Regions from separate parts of the Proteus vulgaris genome, predicted to be linked through region 1. Evidence: predicted binding sites of a transcription regulator. Region 1 holds the regulator's gene; the other holds the start of a gene.
What was found. The regulator Fur, encoded in region 1, represses iron uptake genes when iron is present. The targets are predictions, from matches to a motif close to ATAATAATGAGAACNACTATCAA.
Positions count from the first base shown of each region.

Region 2: LW139_RS03295 (TonB-dependent siderophore receptor) is a predicted target of Fur. The motif match lies at 3,785-3,807, and genes of this name have one in related genera.

Region 1 is NZ_CP090064.1:1,151,489-1,157,362, forward strand. Features, by position in the region: gene chiP (chitoporin ChiP) at 1-662, shown strand, start outside; gene LW139_RS05475 (DUF817 domain-containing protein) at 1,145-1,984, shown strand; gene fur (ferric iron uptake transcriptional regulator) at 2,063-2,509, opposite strand; gene fldA (flavodoxin FldA) at 2,699-3,226, opposite strand; gene ybfE (LexA regulated protein) at 3,498-3,806, opposite strand; gene ybfF (esterase) at 4,010-4,792, opposite strand; gene seqA (replication initiation negative regulator SeqA) at 5,254-5,805, shown strand.
Region 2 is NZ_CP090064.1:684,951-690,824, reverse strand. Features, by position in the region: gene LW139_RS03305 (PepSY-associated TM helix domain-containing protein) at 1-1,327, opposite strand, end outside; gene LW139_RS03300 (hypothetical protein) at 1,324-1,578, opposite strand; gene LW139_RS03295 (TonB-dependent siderophore receptor) at 1,578-3,770, opposite strand; gene LW139_RS03290 (ATP-binding cassette domain-containing protein) at 3,903-5,543, opposite strand; gene LW139_RS03285 (ABC transporter ATP-binding protein) at 5,533-5,874, opposite strand, start outside.

The DNA of each region.
Region 1 (5,874 bases):
CTGATGGTTATATCGATCAGTATTTTGGTAAAGTTTCTTATGATTTCCCAATTGCTGACAATGCATTAAGAACGTCTTACCAATTCTACGGTGCTAAAGATAAAGTGACCGGTGGTGGCGTTAATGATGTTTATGATGGGCTGGCATGGTTACAAGCACTGACTTTTGGTTATACCTACAATGTATTTGACTTCAAAGTAGAAGGAACATGGGTTAAAGCTGAAGGTAATCAAGGTTATTTCTTACAACGTATGACTCCGGGTTGGGCGACATCAAATGGTCGTCTTGATGTGTGGTGGGATGGTCGTTCTGACTTTAACGCCAACGGTGAAAAAGCACTTTATGCGGGTGTAATGTACGACCTGAAAAATTGGGATCTATCTGGCTGGGCGGTAGGTACTTCTTATGTTTATGCATGGGATGCTAAACCAAGTGGTAAAGCCATTTATGATCAAGGTCAGCGCATCAGAGAAAGTGCGTGGAATGCGGATATTATGTATACGGTTCAAGAAGGTCGCGCTAAAGGGACACTCTTTAAGCTTCATTATACCCGTTATGATAACCATTCCGATATCCCAAGTTATGAAGGTGGTTTTGGTAATATCTTCCAAGATGAAAAAGACGTTAAATTTAACGTAATTATGCCATTTACTATTTTCTAATATCAGAGTGAGGATAAAGTGTATTAATTGCACTTTATCCTGAATAAAAATAAAAAGCTAAATACGATTACGATAAGTAAAAATAACTAATAGAAAGAGTAGGGATAAATTAAAAAGAATAAATATTATTCTCAAAAATTAGCCTCGTTAATAAAGTGAAGTTGTCAGCAGTAGTAAAAAGTAGAAGTAAAGTCGTCATGTCATGTTATGTCGTCTGAGATAAATGTGAGTGGGTTATGTTTATCTCTTGAGCTTCAGTTATTTCGCAAAATTTGCGTAAGGTATTTACCCTAAAAGGCAGTCAGAGTGGGTATCGTAGTGGGGGGTAAATACCTTTATTTTTAAATCCTTTCTTTTTCGTCCTTTTCATCCTTGTGCGTTTTTTCATTCTATGGCAAATTTCTTCTCATTCATTTTATCTCTCCTTAATTTATTATTCTGCATTGAATACTATTTAATAATGCACGTTTTCAGGAAGAAGCATGTTAAAGCGATTGGATGATTTTTTATTAGAACCACCATTGAAGCCTTTTAAAGGTATAAAACGATTTATTGTTGAATTTCTTTTTTTTGGTGTGAAAGAAGCGCGTTCTTGTTTATTTGCGGGATTTTTCTTTTTTATTTTATTTGTAACACCAAGTAAAGGAATATTAGGGATACCTCGTTATGACGTTTTACTTATTCTCGCTATTGCTTTCCAATTATGGATGGTATGGGGAAAACTCGAAACATGGGATGAATTAAAAGCGATCTGTTTTTTCCACATTGTTGGTTTTGTGATGGAATTATTTAAAACATCAGCGGCAATTGGATCGTGGAAATACCCTGATTTTGCTTACACTAAATTGTGGGAAGTCCCTTTATTTACAGGGTTTATGTATTCCGCGGTAGGAAGTTATTTAATTCAAGCATGGCGTTTTTTAAAAGTACGAATTGAACATTATCCACCTTATTGGATGGCAACTTTGGTTGCGCTCGCTATCTATATTAATTTCTTTTCTCATCACTTTATCGGTGATTATCGCTGGTATTTAACTGCCTTTATTTTAGGTCTTTATGCCCGTAGTGTGGTTTATTTTACGCCTTATGATACAGAGCGAAAAATGCCACTATTATTGGCTTTTGTTCTGATAGGTTTCTTTATTTGGCTTGCTGAGAATTTCGGTACATTTTTTGGCGTATGGCAATATCCTAACCAAATTGGTGCTTGGTCTGCTGTACATGCAGGAAAATGGGGCTCTTGGTCACTGTTAGTCATTGTTACATTTACTATCGTGGTTCATTTAAAACATATTAAACACAGTATCAGTGTGGCTAAGTAGAGTTATCCTCGGATTTTAGGCAATAAAAAGGAACTGTAGACAGTTCCTTTTTTTTACTGAGAGATTATCCAGAATGAATTATTTCTCATCATGTGCGTGGCTATCTTCTTTACAATTGCCTTCAGCACAGTGGCCATATAAATAAAGGCTATGATTGGAAAGCTTGATACCATGACGTTCAGCGATGTTTCTTTGGCGCACTTCAATCGCATCATCTGTAAACTCGATAACTTTACCACAATCAAGACAAATTAAATGATCGTGATGGTGTTGTTGAGTTAATTCAAATACTGATTTACCACCTTCAAAATTATGTCGGGTAACAATACCAGCATCGTCAAATTGGTTTAAGACGCGATACACGGTTGCCAGACCAATCTCTTCACCGATATCGATGAGTTTTTTATAGAGATCTTCAGCACTGACATGATGGCACTCAGGATCCTGGAGCACTTCCAAGATCTTTAAGCGAGGAAGTGTAACTTTTAACCCAGCATTTTTTAACGCTTTATTATTGTCGGTCATGCGGATTTAATCCTGTTGCTAATGGTGAATTTAATTTTTGTGCTCACTAATAGGGTTGATTCATTAACACTCGGGTGAATAAATAACCTTATTGATTATAGGCATGATATTTAAAAATAAACACCCCTACCTATCACACTATCTTAGCACACCATTGAATAATTATCATTCTCAATATTGAGTATTTATTTATCCCAGAATTTCATCTAGGCTCATTTCTTCTTTGATTTGAGCAACCCAAGCATCAACACGCTCTTCGGTTAATTCTGGTTGACGGTCTTCGTCAATCGCAAGGCCGATAAAGTGATTATCATCTGCAAGCCCTTTAGAGGCTTCAAAATGGTAACCTTCTGTTGGCCAGTGACCCACAATGACAGCACCACGAGGTTCAATAATATCGCGGATTGTGCCCATTGCATCACAGAAGTATTCTGCATAGTCCTCTTGGTCGCCACAACCGAACAGTGCAACCAGCTTACCGTCAAAATTAATATCTTCTAGTGTTGGGAAAAAGTCATCCCAATCGCATTGTGCTTCACCATAATACCAAGTAGGAATACCTAGTAACAGAATATCAAATGCTTCGATATCTTCTTTACTGGATTTTGCGATATCATGAACTTCGGCATTATCAGCCCCCAGTCTTTCTTGAAGCATTTTGGCAATATTTTCAGTGTTGCCGGTATCACTGCCGAAGAATATACCTATGATTGCCATAAAGTGAGATAACCTCTTTTATTCTATATTCGTTATACTTCAAATTGTTGCGTTGTTGGCTACGTTAATTCGTACTAATTACATACTTTGTATGTACCAGTAACGCCTTTACTTACCACCTAGCCACACTTCAAAATAGTTAGAGTATATTTGTCTGTGTTTGAACAATTACTAGTGAAAAATAAACATCTTGTTTTCATAATAGAAAACTAAAAAACGTATTTTGACGAAAATAGCAGTGTAATTCTGTCGAATTTGTGTGGTTTAGCTGCTAGCTATTCTCATTTTGATGTATTTTCAAGGCGTGATTTTGCGCCAATTGTTCTAGTAATATTTCTTCAATAAGCTCGCTACGGCTAACATTTCTTGCAGTCGCCAACTCATTAAGTGCATTCACAGCGTCCTCATTTAATTTCAACTCAACTCGACGTAAACCATTGACTCTGTCTCGTCTTAATTGGTTGCGTTTATTAATTCTAAGCTGTTCATCCCGAGAAAGCGGGTTTGTTTTAGGTCGCCCAGGTCTGCGTTCATCTGCGAACAAATCCAGTGTGGTGCGATCAGTTTGTTCTTTTGCCATAAATTTTGCTGTGAAAGGGCGTATACCAATGACTAAATTGCGAAACGCCCAATAATACCCCACATAGTGGCGTCCTGCCACTGCTTCCTGAGTTTAACCTATTGTCATTTGGTCTTTTTATCGACAGATTGCGTGATTAAGTACAATAATTATACATTCAGCTAAATTATTACTTTCTTAATGGCGTCACTTTAGGCAATAAATTAAGCTTTGGATAAAAAACGACGAATAGCGTTAATAACAGTGCTAGGCTTTTCTGAATGTACCCAGTGTCCAGTATTTGCTACGACAAAAGCGCTAGCTTGCGGAAATTGGCGTGCAATATCATTACGGTATTCATCTAATATATAAGGTGATAAACCACCGCGAATAAATAGCACCGGATAATTCCAAGCAGGAACTTCTTTCCAACCAATAATGTCTGAATAAGCATTTTTGATTGCAGATAAATTAAATAGCCATTCACCACTTTTAAATGATTTAAGTAAAAACTGAATAACTCCCTCTTCTTTAATAAAGGGACTCATAATTTCTACTGCATCTTGACGTCGTGTAACTTGAGCTTTACTGACGGCTTCGAGTGCCGCAAAAATGTTATCGTGGCGACGGACATTGTAAGCTACAGGTGACATATCTATTACGACAATGCGAGCAATTCGCTCTGGTGCTAATGCCGTCATTGCCATTGCTATTTTTCCCCCCATGGAGTGCCCAATAATGATGGCTTTTGAGATATGTAAACTATCAAGTAATGTAAGTACATCTTGTGCCATATCTTGATAGTTCATACTTTCGCTATGAGGAGAATGTCCATGATTACGCACGTCAATTTGGATCACGGAGTGGTCTTTGCGTAGATCACGCCCTAATATGCCTAAATTATTTAAGTCACCAAAAAGACCGTGGATCAAAACAATAGGTAAATCGGATGCAGGTGCTGTTTCAGGTTGATGTAATTGATAATTTAATAATGTATTGAGTTTCATGTTAATGACCAAAAAATAATTGCGATTTTTTCTATGATGACATGCACAAGGTGCTAAGCCAACTTATCGTAATAATATGCGTGAGTGATTAAGAGCAGAAATAATTGATAAGGGAAATTTATAAAAAACTAGATAAGTGACATTATCTAGATATTTATTCTAAACTTATTTAAAAAGTTGAAATCTTGATATTGCTCAAAAATAAATATTTAGAATTTTATATTATTTGATGGTTGGTGTAGTGTGAGAAGGCGGTATTTGAAGCAGGCTTTGTTTGAATAAGTTCAAAGAATAGAAGATGATACCGAGATAAACAATAGGATAAATACCAAGCTTAGCCATTGAAATGGCTGGATCTTGTATAGATCTTCTTTAAGTTATTGAAATTTTACCTATTTTGTTTTTAAAGATTATATCTTATAATCCTAATTACTTTTTTTTGAAAACAGTACTGGGTAGCAATGAAAAAGATAGAAATTGATGACGAACTTTACCGCTATATTGCTAGCGAAACTAGACATATCGGTGAAAGCGCTTCAGATATTTTAAGGCGTCTACTGAAGCTTGATGCCAAACAGCCCGTACAGCCAGTCGTTGTCACTGAGTCAGTACAAGCACCTGTTATTAAACAGGAAGCTGAACCTAAATCGATTACACCAGCAAAAAATCCGGTCCGTGAAATGCGAGAACTGTTGTTATCTGACAGCTATGCAGAAAAAACAAAATCAGTTGATCGTTTTTTACAGATCCTTTCTACGTTATATAGCCTAGATAGTGCTACTTTTACTCAATCTGCTGAAACAGTACATGGACGAACACGCATCTATTTTGCTGGTGATGAACAAACATTACTCGATAGTGGACGTCATACAAAACCGCGCCATATTTCAGGCACGCCATTTTGGGTTATTACTAACTCCAATACAGAGCGTAAAAGAACAATGGTACAAAGCATCATGCAGGATATGCAATTCCCTGCGAATGAGATTGATAAGGTGTGTGGAACTATCTAACCACTATTGTTAATTGATGCATTGCAAAGGCTTTTGTTTAAAGCGTGCTTGTGATGTCAAATAGGAGAA
Region 2 (5,874 bases), 470 kb from region 1:
AAGCAGCATGAGTTATAAATAAGTGACTAAAGACACTGATAAATAAAACCACACTACTTATGGTTAAAATAAGAAAAGTAAGTTTGATCACTTGCGGATAAAACAAATAAAAAAGAAGCGTTATCAACCAAACACTAAAAAAAGGCAGTATCGGTGATAACGCGGAGAAAATAGCGATAGGAAGTAAACATATACTGGCAAAAATTAAACCAGAACAACTTCCTAACACTAAACGGGAACTGATATTAATGGGCTTTTTTAATACCCAAATTATTAATCCACTAAAGGTTAATACACAGGCCATCATTCCCATTAGGCAATGAAGTACCGATAAACTAAAGTTTGCTGAACCTGTCCATAAATATTGGCCATAATGCAAAGGTTGAATGGCAATAAAAGCACGCGTCCAAAATTGCTGAGACACAGCACTCTTTTCCGCAATCCAATGATTATCTAAGCCAGAAAAAAATAACTGCTCAAAATTAGCGGTGCTGGGTAAATATAAATTAATACCACTCACCGTAATTTGCTGTTCAGCATTACCTCTATTTTTCCAATTAATAGTTTCAGGAATAAAGTCTGCTTTTTCTTGTGAAAGTTGAATTAACAATGAGCTAGGAGAAGATGCAATAAACTCAGATGAAACGGGTGTTGATTGTCCCATTAATTTCATCATGACTTGTGCTGGTGCTTCTGGCTCCACATATTTTGCGAGCATTAATGTACCGAATGCCCCTAATCCTGATAATGCCCCCGTTAATGCAAACATTACGAGCCACGGATAACTCCATAATCCAATGACATTATGTAAATCAAAGAAAAACAGCCTACGCCCTTGATTAAAACGGAGTCGAAATAATTGATAGGCTTTACGGTGATGAATAACAATGCCAGTTATTAGTAATAGCGCAAAAACAAAACCAAATAAGCTAATAAATAATCGTCCAGAAAACCCCATAAATAGATTTTTATGTAAATTAACAATAGGAGAGATAACGTCTCTTACTGTAATTCCTTCACCCGTTTGTGCATTTAATTGCAGTGAACAATCGCCCATTCCTTGGCAAAAAGTGATAATTGGATAATCTATAGAGGGTAATTTCACACTATTAAAGCCATTTTCACCTAAGAAGTATTCACCTTTGGCTAATAACTGATCTAATGGTAATAATTCTTTATTTAAAGGCTTAAATTGAACCCATATATTTAAATTTTCATGCGCTAGTGACCATGTTCCCGTCAATAGAATAATAAATAATAGAATGCCAAATAAAGAACCTACTTGGCGATGAAGTTGTAAAAATTGGCGCTTTAATATTGCTTTCATAGAATAAATTCCAACAATATTAAAGGTAATGGCCACCAGCTCCATGCTCGCCAAAATACCTGTTTTCCATTCAGTGAGAATAAGCTAAAACAGAGCAATCCACATAAACAGATAACAGGTAAAAAGACGGCTGCATACAGGCAATTAAGAGGATCAGTGCTGGGATAAAATGTTGCTATCAGTAGTGACAGCGTAATACTTCCTATTACGCTGCCTAAAACTGCACAACTGATCAGCAATGCCTTTTGCATTAGAAATCAGCCTTGATATTCAACATAACGTTACGAGGTTCGCCATAACGGTTATTCCATTGAGGTGAGAAAAGGCTTGAGTAATAACGTTTATCAAAGACGTTATTAATATTTAATGCCGCAGACCAATGTTCATTAATTTGGTAACCTAAACGCGAATTAAATACCGCATAGCCACCTTGACGTAACGTAACTTCACCGTTTGTTTTGCTATATTCACTTTGCGCTTGAATACCACCGCCCACACTCCACTTACGCGCATCCCAAGGTAACTGATAATTTGTCCACACTCTTACCATGTGGCGAGGAACTAATGAGTTAAAGCTATTACCTTTATTCAGTGTGTCTTCTTTATATTCCGTATCGGTATAGGTATAACCGACAGAGAGATCCCAAAATGGCGATAAGTACCCCATTCCTTCAATATCAAAACCTTGACTAACAACTTTGCCGCCACTAATAAGATAGGTATTAAATCCCCCTCCAGGATGGGCCGGATCTTCTTGTGGATTATTTTTCATATCAATACGGAAAACAGCGGCGGAGACGTTAAGTCCACCATTCATCAAAGCGCCTTTGATCCCGGTTTCAACGGTTTGTCCTTCCACTGGTTTCAACATTTCACCACTCCAAGTTTTCCCTGTTTGTGGTTGATAAACCGTAGAATAACTGCTGTACCATGACCATTGAGGTGCAAAGTCCCAAATCAAACCACCATAAGGGGTGATTTTTCCATTTTCAGTAAACTTAGCTTGGGGTTTTGTCACTTCCCACCAGCTCGCTCTCGCCCCTGCAATCAATGTTACTGGCTCAATAAGTTTGATCCGCCCCATTCCATAGATGCCAGTTTGTTCCGTTTTTGTCGCACCTTGAGAGGAATAGCCCGTTATTTGTGGTTTCGGTACACTGTGAGGATCCCAGCGATAAATATTCACAGGTACATTGAGAGGATCTTTAAATTGACCAGTGTGCTGTTCTTCACTGGCCTTTGAGTAACTCATTCCCACTATCACGTCATGTTGTAAGCCCCAACCATTAATTTTTCCTGTGACATTGGTATCAAGACTGGTTTGATAGTTATGGAACTTGTATGCCCCTCCCATTAGCATGGCTCCATCACCAGTTTCAGGATCAATATTTCCCCATGCCCCTGCATACAATAAACGTGCTTTAGCATATTGATAATCGCCGTTGATTTTAAACAGCCAATCATCATTAATTTGATGTTCAATTCCGGTAAATAAACGAGTGGTATCCCATTTGAATTTATCCCAGTCAGCATCTAAATAGGTTTTACGAGAAAGGTGCAAATCGCTACCATCTTTTCCCATTGGCACACCTGCCATATTGGTGATGGAGTCTATTGTTTGATATTGAATACCTGTACGTAATAGTGTGTTAGCCGTTAAGTCCGCATCCACTGTGGCATAAATCAAGCGAGTCTTTTGATCTGAGATATCATAGAAAAAATCTTTATCTTCCCACGCCATTACGACTCGACCGCGCACACTGCCTTCTTGATTTAAACGCCCGCCCACATCGACTTCACCGCGATAACGGTTCCAACTTCCAGCCGTAAATGTTGCTTTTAGTTGATCGTCTAAAGGTGCGTGTTTACGTACCATATTGATGGTTGCCGCAGGATTTCCCATTCCATGCATTAATCCGTTAGAGCCTTTTAAGATCTCAACACGTTCATAAACAGCCATATCTTGTGGCGAACTTGCCATATTTCCCATTAAAGCAGGAACACCATCAAGCTCAAAAGAGTTAATTTGAAAGCCACGAGCGTAATAAGCCGTTGTTAATAAAACAAAAGGTGCGCTAGTAACCCCATTAGCACGAGTCATTACTTCATCAAGGGTATTTAGGTTTTGAGTTTCTATTTGCTCTCTGTCTATCACAGAGACAGTTTGTGGGATCTCTCTGGGCTTAAGCGCCATTTTACTTAATGTACTAACGCCGGGAGCAAGGCTATCGCGATGTTGTGCCGTGCTTTCCGTTACCACCAAAACATCGACTGCTTTATTATTTTCTGTTGCTGTATTTGCGATAGCAGAAAGTGAAAATAAAGCGGTAGAACACAAAATAGCGCATTGTGTTAATGCCAATTTATTTTGTGTACGTTGATTTAATACTGGTGATAATTTCTGTGTTTTATCTAAGTCAGCTAAAGAAGAAATGTAAACCATACCTATCCCAAAATATTCAAATGATAATGGTTATCACTCTATCAATTTTGGGATTAGGGTATTTTCGATTGCCAAATTATCTCTTTCGATTGCCAATCGATATTACTCAACAACTAATGAAGATCGAAAAACTCAATATGATCCACAAAAACGTGAGAACCATGTTGAAGATAACAACAATGCATCAGGAGAACCTTCTTCAATGACTTTTCCATCATCAAGCACAATGACATGATCCGCTCGTTTAGCAATATCCGGATCATGGGTGATCACGACTCGAGTGGATGTTAGGTTTTCAAGATAAAGAGCCACTTTTTCACGACTGACTGTATCAAGGCTTGCCGTAGGTTCATCTAAAAATAAGATCTTAGGATCGGCTAATAATGAACGCGCTAAACATAGTCGCTGTTTTTGTCCACCAGAATAACGATCTCCCTGATCGCCCACATCTTCATCTAAATCAGTTTGAGTCACCGATAAATTCAATCCATTAAGTAGATGTAAAATATCATTATCGCTGACAGTTGAGTTCTCATCTTGTAATAATGACCAACGCAATGAGCCTCTAATTAATTGGTTATGCTGAAATACGATTTGTCTTGTTCGCGCTAATACACTCTCAGATAAATCATTAACTTTTTTATCTCCATAAAAAACTTGTCCTTTATCTGCATCAATAAGACGCGCTAAAACACGTAGTAATGTTGTTTTACCTGCACCAGAACTGCCGACAATTGCCGTCATTTTTTTATCGGGACATAGCGCTGTTATGTTAGAAAGGATCGGCGTACCTAAACTATTATTCACATCCAGTTTTTCACAACGAATGTCATTGCTTTTAGGAATATCACTTTGTTTTGGACTTTGTAATGTGGGAGCATCCAACGCATTTTTTATTAAAGTAAGTGATTGTTTACTCTGTCTTAATGCCTGATCAATATGAGAAAGCTGAAATAACGGTTCAATAAAACGAGCAATTAATACTACGACCGCCAACCACTGCGTTAAAGTAAGAGTATTAGCATCAACATTCATTGCACCAATAACTAAAACGGCAATAAAAATAACCTGAATACAGAAAGAGAAAATCAGATGATAGGGTAAACTTCTTTGTAATAACTGCACTTGTTGGTGATGTTGTGCCAATAAATCTTGCTGTAACTGCTGCGAGAACAGCGTATTTTGTCCACTTTTTCGCAATAATGCCTGATGTTGTGCAAAATCAGCCAATGTTTTAGCCGCCACAGCCTCTGCTGTTTGCAGTGCCACTTCTTGTCTATACAGCCCTTTGGCACTGATCCGCATCACTACAACAAGTAATAATGCAGCCACGATAAAAATAAAAGCAAAAGTGGCGTTATAAAATAAAAGGCCAATAATTACAGTTAATGGTGTCACTACAACACTGATAACAGGAGCCAGTAAATGAGCAGGAATGCTCATTGCACTCATTGCAGCACCTGAGCATAACGTTTGTGCTTGAGGCGGTGGTGTTAAACTACGCGGTAAATGGCGGATCAACGCTTGAACTAAGATCCTCATCACCGTTGTACCTGCCAGAAAACCTTTTAATGTTGCAATATACTGAAAAACCAGAGTAACGAATGTTAATCCTGCCAATATCCATAAATATAGGCTAGCATCCTGATCCCAATAGATAATAATAGGCAATAATAATAAACCACATAACCCTTCTAAAATGGCACTAAAAACCATAAAACTAAGGGGAAATTTTAAAGATAAGAGTAATGAAACAAAGGGATTAGTCTTCATTTTGCTCTCCTTGTTTCTGAACAAAATCACTATAGCGCTCACAATTGAGTAGTAAATCATCATGATTTCCCATTGCGACTAACCTTCCATCAACCATAAATATCACTCTGTTAGCTTGTTGTGCCAAAACCAGTGAATGTGTGACGACTATCCGTGTCATGGTTTTATTTTTTAGCGCATTAAAAATATGTTGCGTATTATCAGGATCAAGCGCTGAAGAAGGTTCATCAGCCAATAACAAAGGACTATTGGCAATGAATGCACGGGCTATCGCCAAACGTTGAGCTTCACCACCAGAAAGTGGTGTTTCATCATTGATGATCGTTGATAA